3 regions of the Variovorax sp. SRS16 genome follow, and region 1 is predicted to be linked to each of the others. Evidence: riboswitches for the same ligand, from Rfam matches in the RefSeq annotation. Region 1 holds a riboswitch; each other region holds the start of a gene.
The links. A riboswitch is a leader RNA that binds a small molecule or an ion and turns the genes downstream of it on or off. The one in region 1 is predicted to bind glycine.
Positions count from the first base shown of each region.

Region 2: another riboswitch for glycine. It lies ahead of E5P2_RS21300 (D-amino acid dehydrogenase); the one in region 1 lies ahead of E5P2_RS02630 (FAD-dependent oxidoreductase).
Region 3: another riboswitch for glycine. It lies ahead of gcvT (glycine cleavage system aminomethyltransferase GcvT); the one in region 1 lies ahead of E5P2_RS02630 (FAD-dependent oxidoreductase).

Region 1 covers NZ_LR594666.1:537,387-540,606, reverse strand. The annotation lists gene E5P2_RS02640 (hypothetical protein) at 1-677, opposite strand, end outside; gene E5P2_RS02635 (helix-turn-helix domain-containing protein) at 798-1,532, shown strand; glycine riboswitch at 1,681-1,788, shown strand; gene E5P2_RS02630 (FAD-dependent oxidoreductase) at 1,862-3,106, shown strand; gene E5P2_RS02625 (FIST signal transduction protein) at 3,129-3,220, opposite strand, start outside.
Region 2 covers NZ_LR594666.1:4,411,741-4,414,960, reverse strand. The annotation lists gene E5P2_RS21300 (D-amino acid dehydrogenase) at 258-1,562, opposite strand; glycine riboswitch at 1,650-1,754, opposite strand; glycine riboswitch at 1,770-1,859, opposite strand; gene E5P2_RS21295 (PDR/VanB family oxidoreductase) at 2,015-2,971, shown strand.
Region 3 covers NZ_LR594666.1:2,108,172-2,111,391, reverse strand. The annotation lists gene E5P2_RS10250 (electron transfer flavoprotein-ubiquinone oxidoreductase) at 1-978, shown strand, start outside; gene E5P2_RS10245 (hypothetical protein) at 1,185-1,682, shown strand; glycine riboswitch at 1,721-1,819, shown strand; glycine riboswitch at 1,837-1,949, shown strand; gene gcvT (glycine cleavage system aminomethyltransferase GcvT) at 1,996-3,165, shown strand.

The DNA.
Region 1 (3,220 bases):
AAGAACTTCGCCAACGCATAGAAGAAGACCACCCAGCCGAGCCTGAGCCCGACCGCGCCATGCATCGGCCTGCCGAGCGCCAGCGTCAGCACCAGCGCCATGCCGCCGAACTGGACCAGTCCCCATGGCAGCACGTTGCCCGTCTCCTCGCAGACACCCACCGCCAGCAGCCCGGCCGCCAGCACGAACCACGCGGCCGGCCAGCCGGCGCGTGCACTGACCCGTTCGCAGACGGCGAAGCCGACCAGCCCCGCGAAGACGACCGCCATGCCGGCGCGGTCCGCCGCCAGGCGCAGGTCGTCGGGCTGCAGGTGGTAGAACGCCGAGCCGGCGGCGGTGAGGATCAGGCCGGCGAAGAACATCCAGGCGCAATCGAGGGCATTGACCGGCGGATGGACCATCGATGGCGGCAGCGGCACCGCATCCAGCACGTCTTCATGCGCCCGGTCGAGCCAGTGCAGCCAGCGCAGGCCCCAGAGCCCGATGACCAGGAAGGGCAGGTTGCTGAGCACATCCATCGCGTTCGGCAGCCCGTGCCAGGCCTGGGTATCGGCGAACACGGCCGGCGGCAGTTCGGTCGCTTGCAGGTCCGGCCCGGCGACCGCGACCAGGGTCAGCAACGCGAACACGGACAGCAGGCCGCGCTCGCGGCGGGAAAGGGAAGGCAGCAGGGACATGGCGGGCTCCGAGAGGTGGCGGTGGGGCGGAATGTAGGTTGCCAACCCCCTCTCGGGCATCGAAAATCGATACGGAGCAATTTCCAACGCCCCTTGGTATCAACAGGCAATACTCTTCCCATGAGCACCACCGTCGACCTCGTCCAGGCCCTGAAGAACGAACTCAAGAATGCCCGCATGACCTATGCGGATCTCGCCAAGTCGCTCGACATGGCCGAGTCCAGCGTCAAGCGCATGCTCGCCAAGGGCGACATGCCGCTCACGCGGGTCGACGCGATCTGCCGCGCACTCAAGATCGATTTCGCCGAACTCGCCCGCCGCGTGGCCGACGACCAGCCCTTGCTGAAGGAGCTGACGCTCGAGCAGGAAAATGCCGTGGTCAAGGACAAGAAGCTGCTGCTGGTGGCGATCAACGTGCTGAGCCAGTGGACGCTGGAGCAGATCGTCACCGCCTACCGGATCAGCCAGGCCGAGTGCATCGGCTACCTGGCCCAGCTGGACCGCATCGGCATCATCGAGCTGCGTCCGCTGAACCGCTACCGCCTCAAGCTGGCCAAGACCTTCCGCTGGCGCCCGCATGGCCCGGTGATGGATTTCTTCCGCGAGAACGTGGTGCTCGACTACTACAAGGGCGGCTTCGACGGGCCGGCCGAAGGCCTGCTGCTGGTCCACGGCTCGATCAGCCGCTCGCTGGCGCCCGCTTTCCTCGAACGCCTGCAGCGCGTGGCCCAGGACTTCGCCCAGCAGCACCAGACCGACCAGAAGCTGTCGCCCAAGGAGCGCGAGGGCTATACCTTGCTGCTCGGCATGCGCAACTGGGAATTCGAGCTTTTCACGCGCCTGCGCCGGGCTTGAGCGGGTCGCCCACATGATTCAAGAAACCGGTTTCTGCGCTAGACTACCGATCGCAGAAAGCGGATGGTCCCCATCCCACCGATGGCGCAAACTCCCATGAACGCTCAGGTGAATCGCCGAAGGCGATTCGATCACTGCATCGTTGTTGATCAATCGCCGACTGGAGAGCCGCCGCGGCACGCGGCGCACCGAAGGAGCAAGCCCGCTGCGGGTCGCACGCGGGTGAATCTCTCAGGTACAAGACAGGGGGAGCGGCAGTCTGAACCCCGGGTGAAGGCCGCCATCCGCGCCGCCACCCGCCGTTCGTGCCATCCAAAAAGGATACGGACATGCGCGTGATTGTTCTGGGCGCCGGCCTGCTCGGCGTCGCATCGGCCTACTACCTGCAACAGCTGGGCCACGAGGTGACGGTGGTCGACCGGCACGCGAGCCCCGCGGCCAAGGCGCGCGGCCGCGTGAACCGCCATGAGGAAGGCGCCGCAGCGCAGCCGGCGGCACTGTCCTCATCCCCTGCCGGCACGAAGCGCAAGGAATCGGCGCTGTACAGCCGCCTGCGAAGGCACTTGGCCCGGCTGCTCGACCGTGCCATCGGCGAACGCCGCAAGCCCGATCCGTTCGAGCATCTCGTTCGCCTGGCCGCCTACAGCCGCGAAAGCGTGCGCGCGCTGAGCGACGAGGCCGGCATGCCCCAGAGCGCGCGCACCGCAGGCCTGCTGAGCCTTTACACGGACACCGCCGCTTTCGAGGACCGCACGGCCCGCGCCGCGCACTGGAACAGGCTGGGCTGCGAAGAACGCCTGCTCTCGCCCGAGGACGCGCTGCGCATCGAGCCGGCGCTGCAGGCGATGCGCATAGGCCTCGCCGGCGCGGCCTATGCGCAGGACGACCCGGCGCGCGATCCGGCCCAGTTCGCGGCCAGCCTCGTCTTCCTGTGCCGCGCGGCCGGGGTCCGCTTCGCGATGAAGCACACGGTGGTGTCGCTGCACGAGCGCGAGGGCCGCATCGACCACGTCGAACTGCGCGATGCCGGCGGCCGGCCCACGGCCATGCGCGCCCAGGCCTATGTGCTCGCGCTCGGCGCGGCCGGCGCGCCGCATGCGCAGCAGCTGGGCATCGCGATGCCGCTGCGCCACCTGCGCGAGTACATCGTCACGATGCCGGTCAAGGACGCCGCCCGCGCTCCGCGCGTGACCCTGCGGGACCGCCAGGGCAAGCTGCGCATCATGCGCATCGAGACGCCGGCGGGCGATTCCCTGCGGGTCTCGGGCTTCGCGCGCGACCGCCTCGACGAGGAAGGCGAAGCCGACTCCGATCGCTTCGACGCCATCCTGCGCCGCTTCGAGCAGCTGTTCCCCGGCGCCGCCGACACGGCGCACGCCACGCTCGAAACCGTCGGGCATGCGGTGAGCCGGAACGGGCTGCCCATGATCGGCAAGACGCGGCTGCCCAACCTGTTCCTCAACACGGCGCCCGGCGCGCATGGCTGGGTGCACGTCTGCGGCGCCGGCAAGTCGATCGCCCGGATCATGAGCGGCCTGCGGCCCGAACTCGAGTTCGCCTTCCGCGGCATGTAGGCCGGCGCAGGCCGCCTCGCGCTCAATCGGCGCCGGTGAAGACCGTCAGCACGCCGGTGTAGCCGTACAGGTGATGCCGCGCGATCTCGCCGGCCGCGAAGAAGCCGACCAGCG
Region 2 (3,220 bases), 3.9 Mb from region 1:
CTGCGGACGCGGGGCGCGGTCGAACGCGACCGGCCGGCGCCGTCGTCAATGCGCTATGTCCACACCGAGTGCCGGCGCAGTGCGATGCGGGGATGGATCCGTGGGGACATCGGGTGAACCTCTTTGAACTGTTCGGCAGGCATCAATGAAGCGCCAGGTGCAGCCCGAGAATAGAGAGCGAACGACCGACGGGAAAATCGTTCTTTCCGATGGCAGCCATGTGATGGCGCAATAGCTGCGCCATCACTCCGGCGCAATTACGCGCCCTGCAGGCCGAGGACCGGCGGCCGCGGCGTCGCGCCGGTGAAGGCGAAATCCACCTCCGGCGCGAGGCCGCTCACGATGCGCGCGATCGACTTGCCCGAACCGCAGGCGTGCGTCCAGCCCAGCGTGCCATGGCCGGTGTTGAGGAACAGGTTCGGCAACCGGGTGGCGCCGATCAGCGGCACGTTGCTCGGCGTGGCGGGACGCAGCCCGGTCCAGAACTGGGCCTGCGTCGTGTCGCCGGCGCCGGGGAACAGCTGCTCGACGCGCCGCACGATGGCCTCGCAGCGCACGCGGTTCAGGTCGCGGTCGTAGCCGTTGAGTTCGGCCGTGCCGGCGATGCGCATGCGGTCGCCCGTGGCCGAGGTGTAGCGCGAGAACACCAGCTTGTATTCGTCGTCGGTGAGCGAGACCTGATAGGCCTTCGAGGCATCGATGACCGGCAGCGTGACCGAATAGCCCTTGGCCGGATAGATCGGCAGCCGGATGCCCAGCGGCGCCGCGTAGAGCGGACTGAGCGAGCCCATCGCGAGCACGAAGGCATCGCCGCGGATGCGCTGGAAGCGGCCTTCGCTGTCGGTCGCCTCGACGTGGTCGATGCTGCCGCCGGCCTCGCGGATCGCGGTCACCGTGTGGCTCATGAGGAACTTCACGCCGGCCGCCTCGCAGAGCTTGACCAGCTCGCGCGCGAAGCGGTTGGCATCGCCCGACTCGTCCTCGGCCGTGTAGGTGGCGCCGGCCAGCTGCGGGCGGATATGGGCCAGCGCGGGTTCGAGCCGCACGGCTTCGTCGGCCGAGATCACCTGGCGCTCGCAGCCGAGCGCGCGCATCTGCTCGGCGGGCTTGAGGGCGCCGTCGAATTCCTTTGGCGTCGTATAGAAGTGCAGGATGCCCTGCGTGCGCTGGTCGTAGTCGAGGCCGGTGTCGCGGCGCAGCTGCTGCAGCGTCGCGCGGCTGTAGGTGCCGAGCCGCACGATCTGCTCGATGTTGTGGCGGGTGCGCGCCGGCGTGCATTCACGCAGGAACTGCAGGCCCCAGAGCCACTGCCGCATGTCGGCGCGAATGCGAAAGAGCAGCGGCGCGTCTTCCTTGCCGAGCCATTGCAGCACCTTCCATGGTGCGCTCGGGTTGGCCCAGGGTTCGGCATGGCTGACCGAGATCTGGCCGCCGTTGGCGAAGCTGGTTTCGGCGGCCGGCGTGGCCTGCCGGTCGATCACGGTCACGTCGTGGCCGAGTTGCTGGAGGTAGTAGGCCGAGGTGACGCCGAGCAGGCCGGCGCCGAGAACGATCACGCGCATGTCAAGAACCCCTTCGAGGTTTTGGCGCTCGAACACGGCGAAACGGATGCTGCAAAAAGAAAAGCAACCGGAACGCATGTTCGAGTTGCCGCTCCCCCTGTCCTCGGTACCTGAGAGATTCACCCCCTGCGGCGCAGCGGGCTTGCTCCTTCGGTGCATCACGTGGCGTGATGGCTCTCCAGACGGCTCTGACGATGGTTGCAGTACGGGCTCATCACGTGAGCCGACCTGAGCGTTTATGGGAGTTTGCGCCTTCGGTGAAGCCGCTCGCGCGGCCTGCTCTCCTGCGAGCGCGAGTCTAACCGAAGCAGGACGCGCGGTCGATGCGCGCGTGCGGCGCGATGCATCACTTCGCGCGATGCCTCGCATCCAAAGGAACGATTTTTTCTTTCGTCCGCGGCCTTCGACAATTTTCGCTTCTGCCCTATCGGCTATCGAAGCGCGAAGCGACCATGAAAAGCTCTTCTCTTTTGCACGTGACGGTGAGCGCCGTCCGCCGCGAAGCCCGGCACATCGTGAGCCTCGAGCTGCGTCCGCGCACGGGAGAAGCGTTGCCGGTCTTCGAGCCCGGGGCGCACATCGACCTGCACCTCGCGCCGGATCTGGTCCGCAGCTACTCGCTGCTGAACCCGGACACCGAAGGCGATCGCTACCGGATCGCCGTCCTCAACGACAGGAACAGCCGCGGCGGATCGCGCCATGTCCACGAGCGGCTCGCGGTCGGATCGATGCTGGACATCTCGCCGCCGCGCAATCATTTCCCGTTGAATGCCGATGCCTCGAGATCGGTCCTGCTGGCGGGCGGCATCGGCATCACGCCGATCCTCGCCATGCACGAGCGGCTTGCGGCGCTGGGCAAGCCGGCTTCGCTGCTGTACTGCGCGCGGTCCCGGCCGGAGGCGGCATTCTGCGAACGCCTCGGGTCGTCGAGGAACGTCAGCTTCCATTTCGACGAAGAGCAGGGAAGGCCGCCCGATCTGCGCGACTTCCTCGCGCGCGAACCGGCGGCGAGCGATTTCTATTGCTGCGGGCCGGCGCCGATGATCGCCGCCTTCGAGCGCATCTGCGAGGAACTCGGCTTCAGGAAGGTCCATGTCGAACGCTTTGCGGCGGATGCGGGGGGCGGGGTGTCGCGGCAGCAACATCCCTACACAGTGACGCTGACGCGCACCGGCCGGACCCTTGCCGTACAGCCGGGCGTCGCGCTGCTCGATGCCCTGCACAAAGCCGGCATCGACGCCGATTGCGGTTGCCGCGAGGGCGTCTGCCGCGCCTGCGAGACACGGGTGCTCGAGGGCATTCCGGCGCACCGGGATTCGGTGCTCTCGAGCGAGGAGCGCGCGTCGAACCGGACGATGATGGTCTGCGTGTCGGGCTGCGTCGGCGAACACCTCGTTCTCGATCTCTGAGCCGGTCATCGGCAGGAAACCCCTGTCCAGCGCCTGCAGCCAGGGCAGCGCTTCCCGCCGCTCGGCTGTTCTGCCAGCCGCCGAGGCAGACAAAACACCCCTTAAAACGCGCCCCCGTGTGAAATGCATCACGTGAAATGATTAGTCCTTAGGTACTACATGTAATTACAATTGGCTACATGAAGTCACATGCAGGCCACCGTTCGGGGAGGCAGGGAAACCTGGCCTTCGGATCGTTCGTCGGATAAA
Region 3 (3,220 bases), 1.6 Mb from region 1:
CTGGCCATCCACACCGCGGGCTGGCCGCTGCCGTCGGACACCTATGGCGGCTCCTTCGTCTACCACGCCGAGAACAACCAGCTGATCATCGGCTACGTGGTCGGGCTCGACTACCAGAACCCCTACATGAGCCCCTTCGAGGAGTTCCAGCGCTTCAAGACGCATCCCAACATCCGCTGGTATTTCGAAGGCCAGGACAAGGGCCTCAAGGCGCCCAAGCGCCTGAGCTACGGCGCACGCGCGATCACCGCCGGCGGCCTGCTCTCGCTGCCCAAGACGGTGTTCCCCGGCGGCGCGCTGGTCGGCTGCGAGGCCGGCTACCTGAACGCGAGCCGCATCAAGGGCAGCCATGCCGCCATCAAGACCGGCATGCTGGTGGCCGACGCGGCCTACGAGGCCGTGATGGCCGGCCGGCAGCACGACGAACTCACGGCCTACCCCGCGGCCTTCGAGAAGAGCTGGCTGCGCACCGAACTCAACAAGGCACGCAACTTCAAGCAGTGGTTCAAGAAGGGCCTGGCGGTCGGCACGGTGATGACCGGCATCGAGCAGTTCGTGCTGCGTGGCCACATCCCGTGGACGATTCACCGCACCGAGGCCGATCACCAGCGCCTCAAGCGGGCATCGGCCGGCAAGAAGATCGCCTACCCGAAACCGGACAACAAGCTCACCTTCGACCGGCTGTCGTCGGTCTTCGTGAGCAACACCAACCACGAAGAGAACCAGCCCGCGCACCTGACGCTCAAGGACGCGACGGTGCCGACCCGGATCAACCTGCCCGACTACGCCGGCCCCGAGAGCCGCTACTGTCCCGCCGGGGTGTACGAGTTCGTGCCGGATGAAGGCGGCAAGGAGCGCCTGCAGATCAATGCGCAGAACTGCGTGCATTGCAAGACCTGCGACATCAAGGATCCGACGCAGAACATCGTGTGGGTGACGCCCGAGGGCGGCGGCGGGCCGAACTACGTCGGCATGTGACGGGTCTTTCTCCCTCCTCCTCTGGGGGAGGGTTGGGGTGGGGGCACCGGGCCTTTGAACTGTGCGTTGCGCGTGACGTGAAGCCGGAGCCGGGAATTCGCCCCGGCCGACAGCCTCAACAGAAATCGCACCCTTCGAATCACCCATTCACAAAGCCGTCACACCCACCCCCGATGCTGCAAGGCTCGCCCGCAAGCCAGCATCCCATGTTCCTCATCAAGACCGACAAGGCCCATCAAGAACTCCAGCCCGGCCGCCGGACCCTCGGCCAGCGTGAGCGCGCCCTGCTGCTGATGGCCAACGGCCATCGCTCGGTGACCGACTTCGGCGAGCTCTTCGGCGGCCGCGAGCAGGCCAGCCGGGTCGCGGCCCAGTTGATGGACACCGGCTATCTGCAGCACCGCCAGCCGCCCCCGCAGCCCGAACCCGCCGCGGCCGTCGCCGCCGATGTCTTCGACGGCAAGCGGTCGCTCGCCACCACGCGGATGTTCCTGTTCGACCTCTGCGAGCGCATGTTCGTGCGGCGCGACCCGCTGCTGGCCGAACGCTTCCGCGAGGCCTTGCGCGCAGCGCGCGACCGCGAATCGATGCTGGCGACGGCCAACGCCATGCTCGAGGCGATCGAGCAGGCCGCCGGCGCCGAGCGCGCCGAATCGATCCGCGAGCGCATCGACAAGCTGCTGCCCGCCCTGCCCCTGCATTGAACCGATCGGCGGCGCCGGGCGCCACCGATCCCTTACACTCACCAGGGTCAGGAGAGAGCCCCGCCCCGCGGAGCCGCCGAAGGCGCAGGTCCCACCGATCCACGGGCCCGAACGCTCAGGCAAAAGGACTGACGAAGCGCCGATCTTTTTCGCGCGTTTCCTTGCTGGAGAGAGCCGGCCCGCCGCGCAAGCGCAGGGCCGTCCACCGAAGGAGCAAACCCCGATCGTGGGGCGAATCTCTCAGGTAAAGCGGACAGCAGGGGTGGCCCATGGCGCGCGCCATGGAACGAGACTGCCCCTTTTGGAGAGTGCCTTGGCCTCCTCATCCGCATCCGGTGACGATCCTCAGAAGACACCGCTGTACGACCTGCACGTGGAACTCGGCGCACGCATGGTGCCCTTCGCCGGCTATTCGATGCCGGTGCAGTACCCGGCCGGCCTGATGGCCGAGCACAAGCACACGCGCAGTGCCGCCGGCCTGTTCGACATCTCGCACATGGGCCAGCTCCGGCTGGTCGGCCCCGACGCCGCGGCCGCGTTCGAAACCCTGATGCCGGTCGACGTCGTCGGCCTGGCGGCCGGCCGGCAGCGCTACGGCCTGCTGCTGAACGACGACGGCGGCATCCTCGACGACCTGATGTTCTTCAACGAAGGCAAGGATTCGCTCTTCGTGATCGTCAACGGCGCCTGCAAGAAGGCCGACATCGCCCACATCACCGCGAAGATCGGCGCACGCTGCCAGGTGCAACCCCTGCCCGACCACGCCCTGCTGGCGCTGCAGGGGCCACAGGCTGCGGCGACGCTGGCGCGGCTGTCGCCCGGGATCGAGCGCTTCGTCTTCATGACCGGCGGTGCGGTGCAGATCGGCGGCATCGCCGCCTTCGTCACGCGCAGCGGCTACACCGGCGAGGACGGCTTCGAGATCTCGGTCGCCGCGCAGGACGCCGAGGCGCTGGCCCGCCTGCTGCTCGCGCAGGCCGAGGTCAAGCCCGTCGGCCTGGGCGCACGCAATTCGCTGCGGCTCGAAGCGGGGCTGTGCCTCTACGGCAACGACATCGACGAGACGACCACGCCGGTCGAGGCCTCGCTCGGGTGGGCGATGCAGAAGGTGCGCCGCGCCGGCGGCGCGCGCGAAGGCGGCTTTCCCGGCGCCGCGAAGGTGCTGGCACAACTCGTCGCCGCCAGCGGCACGGCCGGCCACCTCGACCACCACACGCTCAAGCGCAAGCGCGTCGGCCTGGTGGCGCTGGAGCGCGTGCCGGTGCGCGACGGCACGCTGCTCGAATCCTTCGAAGGCCAGCCGATCGGCCACGTGACCAGCGGCCTGCTCGGCCCCACGGTCGACCGGCCGGTCGCGATGGCCTATGTGGCGCTCGCCTACGCCGAACCCGGCACACGCATCCAGGCCATGGTGCGCGGCAAGGCGGTGCCGATGGAAGTCAGCACCATGCCCTTCGTGCCCGCCCACTACTTCAGAGGCTGAGCCTCGACCCGATTCCTTCCATTCAAGCGGCCCATTTTTTCCAGGAGATTCCTTC